DNA from 2 places in the Arthrobacter glycogeni genome. Region 2 is predicted to be linked to the other one. Evidence: predicted binding sites of a transcription regulator. Region 2 holds the regulator's gene; the other holds the start of a gene.
What was found. The regulator HrcA, encoded in region 2, represses chaperone genes, less so after heat shock. The targets are predictions, from matches to a motif close to TTNGCACTCGNNNNNNNCGAGTGCNAA.

Region 1: a site for HrcA is predicted at 1,461-1,487, ahead of groES (co-chaperone GroES). Genes of this name have one in related genera too.

The regions. Positions count from the first base shown of each region.
Region 1 is NZ_JBTNDV010000002.1:42,176-51,136, forward strand. It holds gene pulA (pullulanase-type alpha-1,6-glucosidase) at 1-1,087, shown strand, start outside; gene ACX80G_RS02395 (hypothetical protein) at 1,245-1,427, shown strand; gene groES (co-chaperone GroES) at 1,628-1,924, shown strand; gene groL (chaperonin GroEL) at 2,053-3,660, shown strand; gene guaB (IMP dehydrogenase) at 3,970-5,496, shown strand; gene ACX80G_RS02415 (hypothetical protein) at 5,563-5,841, opposite strand; gene ACX80G_RS02420 (MarR family winged helix-turn-helix transcriptional regulator) at 5,915-6,358, opposite strand; gene ACX80G_RS02425 (GuaB3 family IMP dehydrogenase-related protein) at 6,536-7,675, shown strand; gene ACX80G_RS02430 (glycerol-3-phosphate dehydrogenase/oxidase) at 7,725-8,961, shown strand, end outside.
Region 2 is NZ_JBTNDV010000019.1:32,120-41,080, forward strand. It holds gene ACX80G_RS16340 (PhoH family protein) at 1-896, opposite strand, end outside; gene ACX80G_RS16345 (GerMN domain-containing protein) at 1,222-2,178, shown strand; gene ACX80G_RS16350 (16S rRNA (uracil(1498)-N(3))-methyltransferase) at 2,228-2,980, opposite strand; gene dnaJ (molecular chaperone DnaJ) at 2,983-4,110, opposite strand; gene hrcA (heat-inducible transcriptional repressor HrcA) at 4,216-5,229, opposite strand; gene ACX80G_RS16365 (DUF3097 family protein) at 5,379-6,245, shown strand; gene ACX80G_RS16370 (DUF4870 domain-containing protein) at 6,333-6,764, shown strand; gene hemW (radical SAM family heme chaperone HemW) at 6,798-8,027, opposite strand; gene lepA (translation elongation factor 4) at 8,030-8,961, opposite strand, start outside.

The sequences.
Region 1 (8,961 bases), on a different contig from region 2:
AGATAACGCCCGCTTCGAGCAGGCCACGCAGGCCAACATGGCCGGTACCGGCATCGGAACCTTCAACGACCGTCTCCGTGACGCGGTGCGAGGTGGAGGTCCGTTTGACGAGGATCCACGGGTCCAAGGCTTTGCGTCGGGGCTGCTGACCGACCCGAATGGCATCGAGGTGAACGGGACCGAGGAGGAACAACGCGCACGACTGCTCCAGTCTCAGGACCAGATCCGGGTGGGCCTAACTGGCAACCTCAAGGACTATTCCTTTACTGACCGGTTCGGCGATGAGGTCACTGGGGCAGACATCGACTACAACGGCTCTCCCACTGGATATACCGCCGACCCGCAGGAAGCCATCACCTACGTGGAGGCACACGACAACGAGACCCTCTTCGATGCCCTCGCCTTCAAGATGCCGGTCGACACGCCCATGGCTGATCGGGTCCGGATGCAAACGTTGGCCCTTTCGACAACAGCGCTGGGACAGGGGGTGTCCTTCTGGCATGCAGGAGGAGAGGCGCTAAGGAGCAAGTCCCTGGACCGCAACAGCTACGACTCCGGCGACTGGTTCAACGTCCTGGATCACACGGGTACGGACAACGGTTTCGGACGCGGGCTGCCTCCGCGCACCGACAATGAGGACAAGTATGACTTCATGCGGCCGCTGCTCGCCGATCCGACCCTCAAGCCCTCACCCGCTGACATCGAATTGGCTCGCACACAGGCACAGGAACTGCTGCGCATCCGCCAGAGCAGCCCTCTCTTCAGCCTGGGTACGGCGGATCTTGTCCAGCAGAAGCTCTCCTTTCCCGGAACCGGCCCAGATCAGGCACCCGGGGTGATCGTGATGCACCTCGACGACACCGCCGGTCCGGACCTCGATCCCGAGCGCACTGGCATCGTGGTGGTATTCAACGCCTCCGACGAAAGCGCTGTGCAGCAAGTCCCTGCGGCGATAGGCCAGGGATTCACGTTGCACACCGTGCAAGCCGATGGGAGCGACGAAACAATCCGCCAGGCAACAGCCGATGCAGACGGTGTCTTTACCGTCCCTGCGCGGACGGTGGCGGTCTTCGAGGCGATAACTTAACCTTGAGTGGCAGTTTTCACGGGCGGGGACGCTGGAAGGGATAGTGTTCGACCATGGACTTCCAGGAGGACCAGCGCCGGTACGGGCGACCCGACCACGTCGCCATTCTGCGGCAGCGGTATGGAGACAAGCCAGGGCTCGACGGCGGCCGAAGCAGGTGCCCAACCAGTGGCTCCACGTGGCAGCCTTCGCACTGGTGTTCGCCGGTCTGGCCGCTGCCACAACGGCAATGCTGCTACCCGGGACGGGCGCTGCGCTCCCGGCGATTCTAGCCGTCGTTGTCGGAATAGCCGCAGGGCTGGGCCGGGCGGCGATCATCCGCGACGTGAACCCTAGGTAACGGTGCAAGAGCAAGCTGTGCTGCGAGCGCAATCTAGCACTCGCCTTGACCGAGTGCTAACCAATGCATAAGGTCAGACTTGGCACTCTCACCATGAGGGTGCTAATTCCTTCAGGAAGCGTGAGCCGGCACCGCGACGACGGTCAGCGCTAACCGAAGGCCTTGATTCCATTTGTCACCCAAGCGAAGGAGAGGTCCGAGTGTCGGTCTCTATTAAGCCTCTTGAGGATCGTATTGTTGTTCGCCCACTGGAAGCCGAGCAGACCACTGCCTCGGGTCTGGTGATCCCGGATACTGCCAAGGAAAAGCCCCAGGAGGGCGAAGTTGTTGCAGTGGGCCCGGGCCGTGTTGACGACAACGGAAACCGCGTACCTGTCGATGTAGCCGAAGGCGACATCGTCATTTACTCCAAGTACGGCGGAACCGAAGTCAAGCATGCCGGCGAGGAGTACCTCGTACTCTCCGCCCGCGACGTGCTGGCGATCGTCGTTAAGTAGTTTCCCCAAGAGAACCCCGGCCGCACAGGCCGGGGTTCTCTTGTCGGTGCGTGAAGACCCACCCAAGACCACCGGCTGTACCAGGTATTGCACATGCAGGATTTGCACAATGGAAGAGGAACCACATCATGGCAAAGCAGTTGAAGTTTGATGACGCTGCACGCCGCGCACTGGAAGCGGGAGTCAACAAGCTAGCTGACACCGTCAAGGTGACGCTCGGCCCCCGCGGCCGCAACGTCGTGCTGGACAAAAAGTGGGGCGCCCCCACGATCACCAACGACGGCGTGACCATCGCCCGTGAGATCGAACTGGACGACCCGTTCGAGAACCTGGGGGCGCAGTTCGCCAAGGAAGTTGCCACCAAGACCAACGACATTGCCGGTGACGGCACCACCACCGCCACTGTCCTGGCGCAGGCCCTGGTGTCCGAGGGTCTCCGGAACGTCGCCGCAGGTGCTGCCCCTTCGCAGCTCAAGCGCGGCATCGAGGTCGCCATCGAGGCAGTAGCAGCCCGCCTGCTGGAGAACGCCCGCGAAGTTGTCGGTCAGCAGACCGCCAGCGTTGCTTCCATCTCAGCCCAGAGCTCGGAGGTCGGCGAGCTCATCGCTGAAGCCTTCGAGAAGGTCGGCAAGGATGGCGTCATCACCATCGAAGAGTCCTCCAGCACGCAGACCGAACTGGTCCTCACGGAGGGCATGCAGTTCGACAAGGGCTTCCTCAGCCCCTACTTCATCACCGACGCCGAGCGCCAGGAAGCAGTGCTTGAAGACGCCCTGATCCTGATCAACTCCGGCAAGATCTCCTCGCTGCAGGAATTCCTCCCGCTGCTGGAGAAGGCGCTGCAGGCGGGCAAGCCACTGTTCATCATCGCCGAGGACATCGACGGCGAGGCGCTCTCCACCCTCGTGGTGAACAAGATCCGCGGCACGCTGAACGTCGTCGCCGTCAAGGCGCCGGGCTTCGGCGACCGCCGCAAGGCCATGCTGCAGGACATCGCCACGCTGACCGGTGCTCAGGTAGTTTCTCCTGATCTCGGCCTCAAGCTGGACCAGGTGGGTCTTGAGGTGCTGGGTTCGGCACGCCGGATCACCGTCACGAAGGACACCACCACCATTGTTGACGGCATCGGCAGCGAGTCCGATGTTGCCGACCGCGTGGCCCAGATCCGTGCCGAAGTTGAGCGCACCGATTCTGATTGGGACCGCGAGAAACTTCAGGAACGCCTGGCCAAGCTGGCCGGCGGCATCGGAGTCATCAAGGTGGGCGCAGCCACTGAGGTTGAGCTCAAGGAAAAGAAGCACCGGATCGAGGACGCCGTGTCAGCGACACGTGCCGCTCTCGACGAGGGCATCGTCGCCGGTGGCGGCGCCGCGCTGATCCACGCCTCCAAGGCACTGGACACCGACGCATCAGTCCTCGCCCTCGAGGGCGATGCGGCAACTGCGATCAACCTGGTCCGCCGCGCATTGGCCCAGCCACTGCGCTGGATCGCCGAGAATGCTGGCCACGAAGGCTACGTCGTGGTGCACCGGGTGGAGGAGCTTGAGCCAGGACACGGCTTCAACGCCCTCACCGGCGAGTACGAGAACCTGGTCGACGCCGGGATCATCGACCCCGTCAAGGTCACCCGCTCCGCCCTGCGGAACGCGGCGTCCATCGCGGCTCTAATTCTCACCACCGAAACACTGGTGGTCGAGAAGCCCGAGGCCGACGACAACGAGGGTCACAGCCACTAGTCCTCCACAGGTACTTGTACGGCTAGCGTATGACAGCACCCCCGGTCCGCGGACCGGGGGTGCTGTCATACGCGAACATATCGACGGTGTCCGGTTTTGCCTCGCGCCACCGCGGGTGAGTCCGTCCTCGACCGTACCGCGGCTCGCCCAGCAGGTTTGGCGGTCCGCTCCTTGAGGTCCGCGGGTGTGTCCAACCCCACGCCCTCGGAATAGGGTGCACCCTGCAATCGTTTTAGGATGAGAGTCTGGCAGTCCGACCATCCCTCGGCCAGCTGCCGCCGAAAGACCATCTGAGAAAGAGGCGACGTAGTGAGCCATCCGTCCCAGCGTGACGAAACCCACGACCCCTTCGGATTCGTTGGGCTGACGTACGACGACGTCCTGCTCCTGCCCGGCCTCACCGACGTGATTCCGTCGGAAGCCGACACCAGCTCGCGGGTTTCCAAGCGCATCACCGTCCAGACACCCTTATTGTCCTCCGCCATGGACACGGTCACCGAAGCCCGAATGGCCGTCGCGATGGCCAGGCAGGGCGGCCTCGGCGTCATCCACCGCAACCTCTCCATCCAGGATCAGGCCGAGCAGGTGGACCGGGTCAAGCGCAGCGAATCCGGCATGATCACCCACCCGGTCACCATCGGCCCCGACGCCACCCTGGCCGAACTCGACGAGCTATGCGGACACTACCGGGTCTCCGGTCTGCCAGTGATTGACGACGACGGCCGGCTGCTGGGGATCGTCACGAACCGGGACACCCGGTTCGTCTCCGAACACGAATGGCCACACCGGCTGGTCCGCGCCGTCATGACCCCCATGCCGCTCATCACCGGGCAGGTGGGGATCAGCGGCGAGGACGCGATCGGTCTACTGGCCAAAAACAAGATTGAGAAGCTTCCATTGGTGGACACCGACGGCGTCCTCCGCGGCCTCATAACGGTCAAGGACTTTACAAAAGCCGAGCAGTATCCCCTGTCCACCAAGGACGACGAAGGCCGCCTGCGGGTCGGAGCGGCGATTGGCTTCTTCGGCGACGGCTGGGAGCGCGCGATGGCCCTGGTCGATGCCGGCGTCGACGCACTCTTCGTCGACACGGCCAACGGCCACAGCGCCGGCGTCCTCGACATGGTGGCCCGGCTCAAAGCCGAACGATCACTCGCCCACGTCGACATCATTGGCGGCCAGGCAGCGACCCGTGAGGGCGCACAGGCGCTGATCGACGCCGGCGCCGACGGGATCAAGGTGGGCGTTGGACCAGGATCCATCTGTACCACCCGCGTCGTTGCAGGTGTCGGAGTGCCACAGGTCACCGCCATCTACGAGTCGGCCAAAGCCGCAATCCCTGCCGGCGTCCCGGTAATCGCCGACGGCGGCCTCCAGTACTCGGGTGACATCGGCAAAGCGCTGGTCGCTGGAGCCGACACCGTCATGCTGGGTTCTCTCCTCGCCGGCTCCGCGGAAGCCCCTGGCGAATTGATCTTCGTCAACGGCAAGCAATACAAAACCTATCGCGGCATGGGATCGCTGGGCGCCATGCAGACCCGGGGCAAGAACACCTCCTACTCCAAGGACCGCTACTTCCAGGCGGACGTCATCGGCGACGACAAGCTGATTCCCGAGGGCGTCGAGGGTCGGGTCGCCTACCGGGGTCCGCTGGCATCGGTGGCCTACCAGTTGGTCGGTGGGCTGCGGCAGACCATGTTCTACACCGGGGCCCGTACCATCGGTGAGTTGAAGGCCAAGGGCAAGTTTGTCCGGATCACTTCGGCCGGTCTGAAGGAATCCCACCCCCACGACATCCAAATGACCGTCGAGGCGCCTAACTACGGCAGCAAGTAAAACCCCCGCGGCGGGCTCCCGATGACCGGCCTGCCCGGCCCGGTCGCCGGGCCGGGCTCGGGGGACTTAGGCCGAGGCCTTGTCCTTCGGCTCCTGAGCCGATGACTTGAGGGCGTCCCGTCCGTCGACCGGTGGCTGGCTGTCCTCGCCCGCCCGGTAGTCGAGTTCAGCCTTGAGCTCCTCATAGCGGGATTCGGTTTCGGGATCAACCTCCTGGTCCTCGATGTACTCGAGATCCAGCTGGCGGTTGACCTTGCTGTTGAGAATCTCCACCTGGCTGTCCTCCAGGGGTGCCAAGTCTGCCGGAAATGACTGCTCCGGTGAAAGCCTGCTCTTATCGCCCATCGCCCGTACCTTTCGACAATTGTGTTCGAAACTCTCTCGCACAGGGCAGTCTACGTTGAAAGGCGAGCTGTAGTCAGCCAGCGGTCCGATGTCCGCTATTGCGTCCGGCGCCCAGCTCTTCAATCAAATTCCGTAGTTCAGCGCGCAGGGTTTCTGACAGAAGCCCGCCGCCGAGGATCAGCGATTGCTCGATCGTCTGCGCGCTGGCCAGAGCGTTCTTGCCAGCATCGGACACCGAGACCAGCTGGATTCGCTGATCCAGCTCTCCCCGCACCCGGTGGACATACCCAGTCGTCTGGAGCTTCTCAATAGTTTTGCCCATGGTCTGGTTCTGGACGCGGATCAGTTGGGCAAGCCGTGTCTGGTTGATCGGACCGTGATCTTCCAGCACGCGTAACGCGGTGTAGCCAGCGTGGGTGAGGCCGAGATCTACCAGGCCCGCGTTCCAGGCGTGGTCGACTAAGCGTGCCGCGGTGGTCAACAACCTTCCGGTGGGCCACTGCTCCAGATCCTGCATGTCGACACTTCCTTTGGTGGTGGAGATCGATGGACCGGGACCGTGCCAGCTCCTGTGTCCCGGACGCCATCAACCCTAGTCCCCTTGGGGCCAAAAAGGAAAGCACGCTTATCACCTTCAGGGCGCTTACCGGAACTAAGGGACTCTTTGCATGCCGCCCTGGGATAGCCTTGAGGAGTGACTAACGAGATAGAAATTGGCCGAGGCAAGCGCGGACGGCGGGCATATTCGCTCGACGATGTGGCGGTGGTCCCGTCCCGCCGCACCCGCGACCCGTATGACGTGTCGGTGCAGTGGCAGATTGACGCGTACCAGTTCGAGATGCCAGTCATCGCGGCGCCAATGGACTCCGCCATGTCGCCGGCGACCGCCATTGCCATGGGCCGCCTCGGCGGTCTCGGGGTCCTCAACCTTGAGGGACTGTGGACCAGGTATGAGGACCCGCAGCCTGTGCTGGACGAGATTGCGGGTCTCAGCACCGAAAACTTCAGTCCGGCTGCTACCCGCCGGATGCAGGAAATCTACAGCGCCCCCATTCAGGAGGGACTGATCACCAGCAGACTCGCCGAAATCCGGGAGGCGGGCGTCACTGTGGCAGGGTCGCTGACACCGCAGCGCACCCAGGAGTTCTACAAGACCGTGCTAGCCGCGGGAGTCGACATCTTCGTGATCCGCGGCACCACGGTCTCGGCCGAGCACGTCTCCAAAAACGATCAGCCGTTGAACCTCAAACAGTTCATCTACGAACTCGATGTCCCAGTCATTGTCGGCGGGGCCGCCGGGTACACCCCCGCGCTCCACCTGATGCGCACCGGTGCCGCCGGGGTGTTGGTCGGATTCGGCGGGGGAGCGACGACGACGACGCGCCGCGCCCTGGGCATTCATTCGCCCCTCGCCTCCGCCATCTCCGACGTGGCAGCAGCCCGACGTGACTACATGGACGAATCGGGCGGCCGCTACGTGCATGTGATTGCCGACGGCGGAATGGGCGCCAGCGGCGACATCGTCAAAGCCATCGCCATGGGAGCCGACGCCGTCATGCTCGGTTCCGCACTTGCCCGGGCCGAGGAGGCTCCCGGTAAGGGCTGGCACTGGGGGCAGGAAGCCCACCACGATGAGCTGCCCCGGGGAGACCGGGTGAATATTGGCACGGTGGGTCCGCTCAAGGAGGTGCTGTGGGGCCCCTCCCACCACACCAACGGCACCTCCAATGTGATCGGCGCCTTGCGCCGGGCCATGGCCACCACCGGTTACTCGGATCTGAAAGAGTTTCAGCGGGTGGAAGTAGTCCTTTCCCCCTACCTTTCCAACGGCTGATTGCTAAGGTGGGGGAACGTAGTATCGAACCCGACGAAGGATCGCCGCCATGTCATCAGGTGTACTGAGCCCCAAGAACCGTGAAGATGCGATTACAGCGTTAAAAGCCACCGCGGAGTCCGGCCAGGAACTGGATATCCTGATTGTCGGAGGCGGCGTCGTTGGTGCCGGGTCAGCGCTCGACGCCGTGACGCGCGGACTCGACGTGGGGATGGTTGAGGCCCGAGACTGGGCCTCCGGTACATCGTCGCGATCCTCGAAGCTAATCCACGGTGGCCTGCGGTACCTTGAGATGCTCGACTTTGCCCTGGTGCAGGAGGCGCTGAAGGAACGCGGCCTACTGATTCAGCGGATTGCCCCGCACCTCGTCCGACCGGTGCCGTTCCTTTATCCGCTGACCAGGCGTTTCTTCGAACGCCCCTACGTCGGCGCAGGGATCCTGTTGTACGACACGATGGGCTTGACCTCCGGCAACTCCCGGGGGGTGCCCATGCATAAGCACCTATCCCGTCGTGGCACCCTGAGGGCAGCTCCGAGCCTGAAGGACGACGCCATGGTGGGCTCGATCCGCTATTACGACGCTCAGGTCGACGACGCGCGGTACGTGGTCAACATGGTGCGCACCGCAGGGCACTACGGCGCCAAGGTGGCCAATCGGGTAACCGTCGTCGACTTCCTCAGGGAGGGCGAGCGCGTAGTCGGTGCCCGCGTGAAAGACCAGGAAACCGGCGAGCAGTTCGAAATCCGCGCCAAACAGGTCATCAACGCGACGGGCGTCTGGACTGACGAAACGCAGGCCATGGTCACCGACCGTGGCCAGATGAAGGTCAGGGCGTCAAAGGGTATCCACCTGGTGGTTCCACGGGACCGCTTCCAGTCCACCGTCGGCCTGATCCTGCGCACCGAAAAATCGGTCCTGTTCGTCATCCCCTGGGGGCGGCACTGGATCATCGGGACCACCGACACCGACTGGGATCTAGACAAAGCCCACCCGGCAGCGTCCTCCAAGGACATTGACTACATCCTTGAGCACGTCAACAAAGTGCTGCGACGCCCGCTCACCCGAGAGGACGTTGAAGGCGTCTACGCGGGGCTCCGGCCGCTGCTGGCAGGCGAGAGCGACTCCACCGCCAAGCTCTCCCGCGAGCATGTCGTGGCGCACCCCGTCCCCGGCCTGGTGGTAGTGGCTGGCGGCAAATGGACCACTTACCGGGTGATGGCCAAGGACGCGGTCGATGAGGCGACCAGGGCACTCGACGAGCGGGTCCCCGCGAGCTGCACCGAGA
Region 2 (8,961 bases):
TCCGGTACCCCACCGAGAATTTCGCTGACAACCCGCAGGCCCGAGTTGGTCCCCCCGGGCAGGTCAACCTGGGTCACATCGCCGGTAACCACCATCTTGGAGCCGAAGCCCAGCCGGGTCAGGAACATCTTCATCTGCTCCGGGGTGGTGTTCTGCGCTTCGTCGAGGATGATGAAGGCGTCGTTAAGGGTGCGGCCACGCATGTAGGCCAGGGGCGCCACCTCGATGGTGCCGGCGGCCATCAGCCGGGGGATGGTGTCGGGGTCCATCATGTCGTGCAGCGCGTCGTAGAGGGGCCGTAAATACGGGTCGATCTTGTCGCTGAGGGTGCCGGGCAGGAAACCGAGCCGCTCCCCCGCTTCGACTGCAGGACGGGTGAGGATGATCCGGTTGACTTCTTTGTGCTGCAGCGCCTGGACGGCCTTGGCCATTGCCAGGTAGGTCTTTCCGGTTCCGGCCGGGCCGATGCCGAACACGATGGTGTGCCGGTCGATCGCCTCAACGTAGTCACGCTGGTTCAGCGTCTTCGGCCTGATCGTCCGGCCGCGTGAGGAGAGGATGTTCATGGTCAGTACATCGGAGGGACTGCTGATCGACTGGTCCTTCAGCATCGCGACCAGCTGCTTGAGCACCTGGGGGTTGACGGTGGTGTTGTTGGCGGCAAGGGTGCGGATCTCGGAGATCAGACGTTCGGTCCGTGAAACGTCGACGGCGGGGCCAGTGATGGACAACTCGTTGCCGCGGACGTGGAGATTTACCCCGACGAAGGTGCTCTCGATCAGCCTCAGCGCTTCATCGTTGGTTCCCAGCGCTTGAACCATCTGTTCGGTCGAATCGAAGTGGACTACCTTCGTGTCCATGCCCACTGCGCTAATGCCAACTGAAGAATCGGTCATATAATCGGCCCTCGCGGCCTTCCATCTCTCCTTGAATCGGTTGGTGACGGCATACCGCCCCGCGGTCAATCTTACGTTATGCGCTCCCCTACCCGGGCGTTTCCACCCACGGCGAATCCGTAGGACCGGCACCGCGTCAGTGCCACCAGGAAGCAGTTGATCTCTTCCCTGCAACGGCTCGGTTCCAATACTGTCTCAGTCCGGCGACGAGTTGGCTTAACCCCCTTTTGGTCGGGGTGCCGTATGTCAAGCTTGAAGACGTTGCGTGGATGCACCACTCTGCGACGAACAATGACCTGCGGACCGGCGAAAGGACAGGACACCGATGGACTGGACCTTTCAACGCGGAGTGGTGCGGCGCCGTCGGGGCCGCGTTCTCGCTACGGTCGTGCTGATCTCGCTGATTACTGCGGGAGTGGGAGGTTGCGCGTCAGTCGACAGTGACGATGCCACCACATCCCTCCCACAGCAGGCAAGTACTCTGACCGATCCCTCGTCGGTGGCCAATTCGGTTATCCCCCCCGCCACGGCCACTAGCGGCAATCTGCTCCCCGTCTATTGGTTGGGCGACAACGAAGGCGACCTCCTGTTGTACCGGGAGTTCATCGAGGGTGATCAGGGTGGCGACCCGATCGCTGCCGCGATCCAGGCGATGACCGCCAGCAGCCCCCTGGACCCGGACTACTTCGGGTCGTGGTCGCCGGCCAGCACGGTAAGTGCGTCGATCTCCCCCGACAACATCATCACCGTCGACATCTCGTCGGATGCCTTCGGTGCCGGGATCGATGAGGGCTCGGCCTATCAGGCCATCCAGCAACTCGTGTATACGGCAACTGCCGCAGCCGCCAACGCGGGGCTGGTGTCCGACGGCGACCCGGGCAGCGTCGTCGTCCTGGTCGATGGAGTGGCCGGCTTCAACGCCTTCGGGCAGATCGAACTTGGTGGGCGGATGCAGCGCGATGCCGCGTTGATGGCCCCGATCTGGATTATTGAGCCGCAGCATGGTGAGGTCCGCGACCAGTCGACGATCACCGTGGCTGGCAGTGCGGTTTCCGAGGTCGGTGTACTGCACTGGCGTATTTCCGCGGTGGACGGCGCCGTGCTGGAGCCCTACCGCAGCGGCACGGTCCGCCTGGACGATGGTCCCGGCTCTCCTGGGCCGTTCGAGTTCACCATCGCCCTGTTGCCCGGGGAGTACGAGATCAGCGTCTTCGATCGCCCGTCGGATGACCCGTCCGGGCCGGAACTCAACACCGACACCAAACGCATCACCGTAAAATAGCGCAAGCTGTTATTGAACACAGGCCTCTCGGTTGCTGGTGGCGTGCCCGCTACCAGCGGCCGATCAGTTGGCTCAGTACAGCGAGGGCCGCCGGGCCCGCGGTGGACGAGCGGAGTACCTGGTTGCCCAGTCTGGCTGGGTGCGCACCCTGGGCCGTGAAGAGGTCCAGTTCCCGCGCACTGATGCCACCCTCGGGGCCCACCACCACGGCGATGGCGCTGGGGTGGCCCTCCGACTGTGGTGGCAGGAGCGAGCCGACCCCCAATGCTGCGTCCTCGTGGAGAATCAGGGCCAAGTCCACCCCCGCCAACCAGTGGGCAAGCGATCCGCTGTCGAGCAGCGGGTGGACGTCGGGCAGCCACGCCCGCCGGGACTGCTTGGCAGCGCCCCACACGGTGGTTTCCCATTTCCGCTGCCCCTTGAGCGCCTTTTCTGCCCGCCACCGCACAATGCTGCGGTCTGCCTGCCACGGGACAACCGCGTCGACACCCAATTCGGTGGCTGCCTCCACCGCCAGTTCATCGCGGTCTCCCTTGGCCAGGGCCTGAATGAGGATCAGGCGGCAGGCGGGGGCCGGTTCGTCGGTCACCGCCCCGACGTCGAGGACAACGTCCTGCCCGGTGCTTTTCACTGTCCCGACGACCCTCCGCCCCCGGCCGTCGGCGACATCGATCGTCTCGCCGACCGCTACCCGCTTGACGGTGGCGGCGTGCCGCGCCTCGGCGCCGGTCAGGACGAAGTCCGATCCGGCGCGCGCAGCGGCGACAGCGGCGGGGTCACCGAAGTAGAGTGCGTTACTCACGCCTAGAGATTACCCAGCCGCTCCCGCAGCTTCGCGAAAACTCCGGAACCGTTGCTGGCCAGCTGGCCGTCAACGAATTCTTCCCCACGAAGTTCGGCGAGGCGGCGCAGCAGTTCCTCCTGCGCCTGGTCAATGTTCCGCGGCGTTTCAACGTTGAGGTGGACCTTGAGGTCGCCCCGACCGTAGCCACGCAAGTGGGTGACGCCGAGGCCGCGAAGGGTGACGATCTCACCCGACTGGGTGCCGGATTTGATCCCGAGTTCCTGGTCGCCGTCGAATGAGGCAAGGTTCAGGGTGGTCCCGAGGGCGGCGGCGGTCATCGGCACGCTAAGGGTGACATGAAGGTCGTCACCTTCGCGCAGGAAGGTGGGGTCCGGGTTGACCCGGATCTCCACGTACAGGTCGCCCTGGGGCCCGCCGGCGAGACCGGCTTCACCCTGGCCGCCGAGCTGGATCCGAGTGCCGGTGGAGACTCCCGCCGGCACCTTGATGGTGAGACTGCGGCGGCTGCGGACGCGGCCGTCGCCGTTGCATTCGTTGCAGGGGTTGGGGATGACAGTGCCGAAGCCCTGGCAGGTGCCGCAGGTGGCACTGGTCATGACCTGACCGAGAATTGACCGGACAGCCCGCTGCACCTGGCCTGAGCCACCACAAATGTCGCAGGTCCTGGGCGAGGTGCCCGCCTGGCAGCAGGACCCGTCGCAGGTAGGACAGACGGCTGCTGTGTCGACGTCGATCTTTTTGTTGATCCCGAAGACGGCGTCGACCAGGTCGATCCGGACGGCGATGAGCGCGTCCTGGCCGCGGCGTGTGCGCGACGGCGGGCCGCTTGGACCACCCCCACCGAAGAAGGTTTCGAAGATGTCCTGAAAAGCAAAGCCCGGGCCGGCGTGTCCGCCGCCGAAACCGTTGTCAGTCCCGTTCTCGTTGCCGGTCGTGTCATACACGCGGCGTTTCTGGGGGTCCGACAGCACCTCGTACGCACGGGTGACCAACTTGAACTCTTCGGACGCGTCCGGGCCCGAGTTGACGTCCGGGTGCAGCTTACGCGCGAGTTTGCGGTACGCCTTCTTGATCTCCTCGCCGCTGGCATCGCGGTTCACACCGAGGACTTCATAGTGATTACTCACTCCTGCACTTCACTTCCTACGTTACTGACCAGATGGGGGCTTCGTGCCCCACCTGGTATGGCTTGGCTGTTGCTGGAACACATTCATCGCTGCCGTGGCTGCGGCTCAGTCGGTCAGAATTCTCGAAAGGTAGCGGGCCACTGCACGTACTGCCGCCATCGATGTGGGGTAGTCCATTCGGGTCGGTCCCAGGACTCCCACCTTGGCCAACGAATCGCGGCCGTATCCGGTGGCAATCACCGAGGCTTCGGCAAGCCCGCCGTGCGGGTTCTCCCGCCCGATCCGCACCGAGACCCCAAACGCGTCGTGCTTCATCTCGGACAGTAGGCGTAGCATGACCACCTGCTCCTCAAGGGCTTCCAGCACTGGCCCAATACTCAACGGAAAGTCTACTGTGGATCGGGCCAGGTTGGCTGTGCCAGCCATCACAATCCGGTCGTCGCGGTTAATGCCGGCGAGTTGTTCAAGCGTTCGCGCGAGCACGGTTCCCGCCCGGCGTTGCTGAAACGGCAACGCAGCGACGGCGAGTGCGAGTTCCTGCGGCAGGGATGTCAGTCTGGTGCCGGCCAGCGAGCCGAGGAAATGCTGCCGGAGTTCGGCGAGGCTGGTCTCTGGCACCGCTTCGGGGAGGGATACCACCCGCTGCTGGACCGTTCCGTTGGTGGCGATCAGCACCACCAACACCTGGTTCGGAGCCAGCAACACAAACTCAAGGTGGCGAACCGCCGCGCTCCCCAGGTGGGGGTACTGCACAACCGCCACCTGATTGGTCAGGTGCGAGAGGAGCCGGACGGTCCGGTCCATGACGTCGTCGAGGTCCTCAGCGCCCTCCAACAGAGCCTGGATGGCACGCTTCTCGGGCGCCGACAGGGGCTTGACCTCGGAAATCTGGTCGACGAACAGCCGGTAACCCTTATCGGTGGGAATGCGCCCCGAACTGGTGTGCGGTGCGGTGATGAGACCTTCCTCTTCGAGGACCGCCATATCGTTGCGGATGGTGGCCGATGATACGCCCAACTGGTGGCGCTCCACCAGGGCCTTCGACCCCACCGGCTCCCGGGAATGCACATAGTCCTCGACGATGGCACGCAACACCTCAAGGCGGCGTGGTTCGCTCACATTTCACCTCCGCACACGGTTCCTGACACTTCCGGCAAATCTGGCACTCGACACGCCCAAGTGCCAAGTCTAGTACGTTCCATTGGATTGTTAGCATTGAAATCCCTGGCCGGACCGTCCAGCGGCGAGACTGGAAGCGAGCGAAAATTTTGTCACCACACGAATGGGGCGCCCAGGATATCTCCGCCCCGCGGCGGGTTTCCCTCCCGAAGGTTCCAGCCAGCACGGGCTTGGTACTCGAGGATGTACAGAGCGGCTACGTGGGCGCTGTTGTCCGGGTCGAGAAGTCCGGAGGCATGCGGGTGATGGTGCTGGAGGACCGGCGCGGCAAACTCAAGACCTTCCCATTGGGATTCGGTTTCCACGTCGATGGTGGCCCTGTCGAAGTGGTGGCACCCATCGGCCCGCCGGCGACACCAGCGCGCCGGCTGACGCCGTCGGGCTCGCTGAGGGTCGACGGCGCGCGGGCGCGGACCGCCCGGGCCAGCCGGATCTGGGTGGAGGGCCAGCACGACGCCGAACTGGTCGAGAAGGTGTGGGGTGACGATCTACGACTCGAGGGGATCGTCGTCGAACCGCTCCACGGCGTCGACGACCTGGCCGGAATGATCCGTTCCTTCGGCCCGGGACCGAACCGACGGCTTGGTATTTTGGTCGACCACCTGGTGACCGGGTCGAAAGAGCAGCGCATCGCGCAGGAGGCGATGAAGGTTCCGGGTGCGGCGTCCAACGTTCTCGTCGTCGGGCACCCTTACGTTGACGTGTGGCAAGCAATCAAACCGGCCGCAGTCGGACTCACCGCGTGGCCTGTGGTCCCGCGCGGCCAGGATTGGAAGACCGGAATCCTCGCCGGTCTTGGCTGGCCATACGGGGACAAGGCTGCTGTGGCGCATGGCTGGAAACGTCTGCTAGGTTGCGTCACCAGTTACGCGGACCTCGAACCATCGCTCCTGGGCAGGGTTGAAGAGGTCATTGACTTCCTCACAATTCCCGGGAATCCCGGCTTGAGCCCCTGATCCGCGCTACGCGTTTTCCGGGCAAAGACGTATTCTAGAGGGGAAAGGTACCTGCCCAGGCGCCCCCATGCAATAGAGGATGTCTAGTTGTCGAACCCCGCTGACCAGCACAAACAGCACGGATCCGAGGGCGGCGAGACCCAGCCCCCTTCCGCTTTTGAGGGTGTGCCGGCGAATGCCCTGCCATTGACCGCGTCCGAGGACCGGCAGTGGGCTACACTGTCCCATTTCGGCGGGATTCTGGGGTTCATTCCTTCACTAGTCATCCTGCTGATCTTCAGGAACCGCGGCCCCTTTACCGCCCAGGAATCGAGGGAAGCCTTCAATTTCACTTTCCCGCCCACGCTGGTGGCGTTTCTTGCGTGGCTGCTGTCACTGCTGCCGACGGTCGGTGGGCTGTTCGCCGTCGTCAATGCGCTGATCTGGGTGGCCATCGCCGTTTCTTCAGTGATTGCCGGGATCGAGGTCAACCGAGGCCGCCCGTACCGGTATGCCTTCAACCTGCACCTGTTCAGGTAGACGTTTCCCAAGGTCTCCGGGCACTCGGGCGACCTAGTCGGGTAGCAGCCTGCGGACAACCGCATCGGCCAGCAATCTGCCGCTGCTGGTCAGCGTGATGACGCCAGCGAAGGCGTCAGCCGGAACAATGAGTTCGTCGGCTATCAGGCCCGCCACAGCGAGTCGTCCCGCGGGACGAAGCCTATGGGTCGGAAGACCCTCGCTGAGCCTGGCGCGGAGCATGACCTCCTCTACATAGCGGGTGTCGTCGTCGAGGACTTCCCGGCCCGCGGCCGGCGAGACGCCCGAGGCGAGGCGCTGGGCGTAAGCCGTCGGGTGTTTCACGTTCCACCACCGCACACCCCCCAGGTGGGAGTGGGCGCCCGGTCCGGCACCCCACCAGTCGTCGCCGCGCCAATAGGCCAGGTTGTGCTGGCAGGCGTCGTCTGGTGTGCGGGCCCAGTTGCTGACCTCGTACCACCCCAGGCCGGCGGCCTCCATCGACCGTTCCGCCAGCGCGTACTTTTCGGCGTGATCGTCGTCGTCGATGTCGGGCATCTCACCGCGCCGGATCCGCGCCGCCAGCTTGGTCCCGTCCTCAACAATCAGCGCGTAGGCGGACACGTGGTCCGGCCCGTAGGACAGGGCCGCGTCAAGTGACTGCTGCCAATCGGTTGCGTTCTCCCCCGGGGTGCCGTAGATCAGGTCGAGGCTGACGCGCAGGCCAGCATCGCGTGCCCACTGTACCGCCAGCGGAACCCGTTCCGGCGCGTGGGTGCGGTCCAGGACCCGTAGCACGTGAGGCACCGCCGACTGCATGCCGAAGGAGACCCTGGTGAACCCAGCCCTGGCCAGCATCTTGAGGGACTCGGGCGTCACCGAGTCCGGGTTGGCTTCCGTGGTGACCTCAGCGCCGGGGACGAGCCCCCAGTGCCCGACGGCGGAGCGCAGCACAGCCGCGAGGTCCTCGGCTGGTAGGAGCGTGGGAGTTCCGCCGCCGAAGAACACCGTCGACAGCGGGCGCGGTGCTGCCCCCGCTGCGGTCAGGACTCCCGCGGCGAAGTCCAGTTCGGCACTGACGGTTGCGGCGTACCGGTCCTGGGACGCCCCGCCGCCGAGCTCGGTGGCCGTGTAGGTGTTGAAGTCGCAGTAGCCGCAACGCACTGCGCAGAAGGGGATATGGACGTAAAGCCCCAGTTTGCGGTGGGCGCTGCCAATCGCTGACTGCTCCGGGAGCAGGCCGTTCTCCGGCGCTGGCAGGCCGAGAGGCAGGGCACTCGGCATTGCTACTTTTTGACCTTGTCCTTGGATTCGTCGGTGGTCAGGGCGGCGATGAAGGCTTCCTGGGGGACCTCGACGCGTCCCACCATCTTCATCCGCTTCTTGCCTTCCTTCTGCTTCTCCAGCAACTTGCGCTTGCGGGTGATATCGCCGCCATAGCATTTGGCGAGAACGTCCTTACGGATGGCCCTGATGCTTTCCCGGGCGATGATCCGTGAACCGATGGCCGCCTGGATGGGCACCTCGAATTGCTGGCGCGGGATGAGCTCGCGCAGTTTACCGGTCATCATCACGCCGTAGGCGTATGCCTTATCGCGGTGGGTGATGGCGGAGAACGCGTCGACCTGCTCGCCCTGCAGCATGATGTCGACCTTCACCAGGTCGGCGACCTGATCGCCGTCGGCCTTCCAATCCAGTGAACCGTAGCCCCTGGTCCTGGACTTGAGGATGTCAAAGAAGTCGAACACGATCTCAGCCAGTGGCAGGCGGTAACGGATTTCCACCCGATCCTCCGAAAGATAATCCATTCCGCCCATGACGCCGCGCCGGCTCTGGCACAGCTCCATAATGGACCCGACAAACTCGGTGGGGGCGAGGATCGTTGCCGCGACCATCGGCTCGCGGACCTCGGCGATCTTGCCCGTGGGATATTCGCTGGGGTTGGTCACGTGGATGAGCTTCCTGTCCTCAAGCGTCACCTGGTACTCGACGTTGGGGGCGGTGGAGATCAGGTTCAGGTTGTGCTCACGCTCAAGCCGCTCACGGGTAATTTCCAGATGCAGGAGTCCGAGGAACCCGACCCGGAAACCGAAGCCGAGGGCCGCGGAGGTCTCCGGCTCGTACACGAGGGCCGCATCGTTGAGCATCAGTTTTTCCAGCGCATCGCGGAGCACCGGGTAATCGGTGCCGTCCAGCGGGTACAGGCCGGAGAAGACCA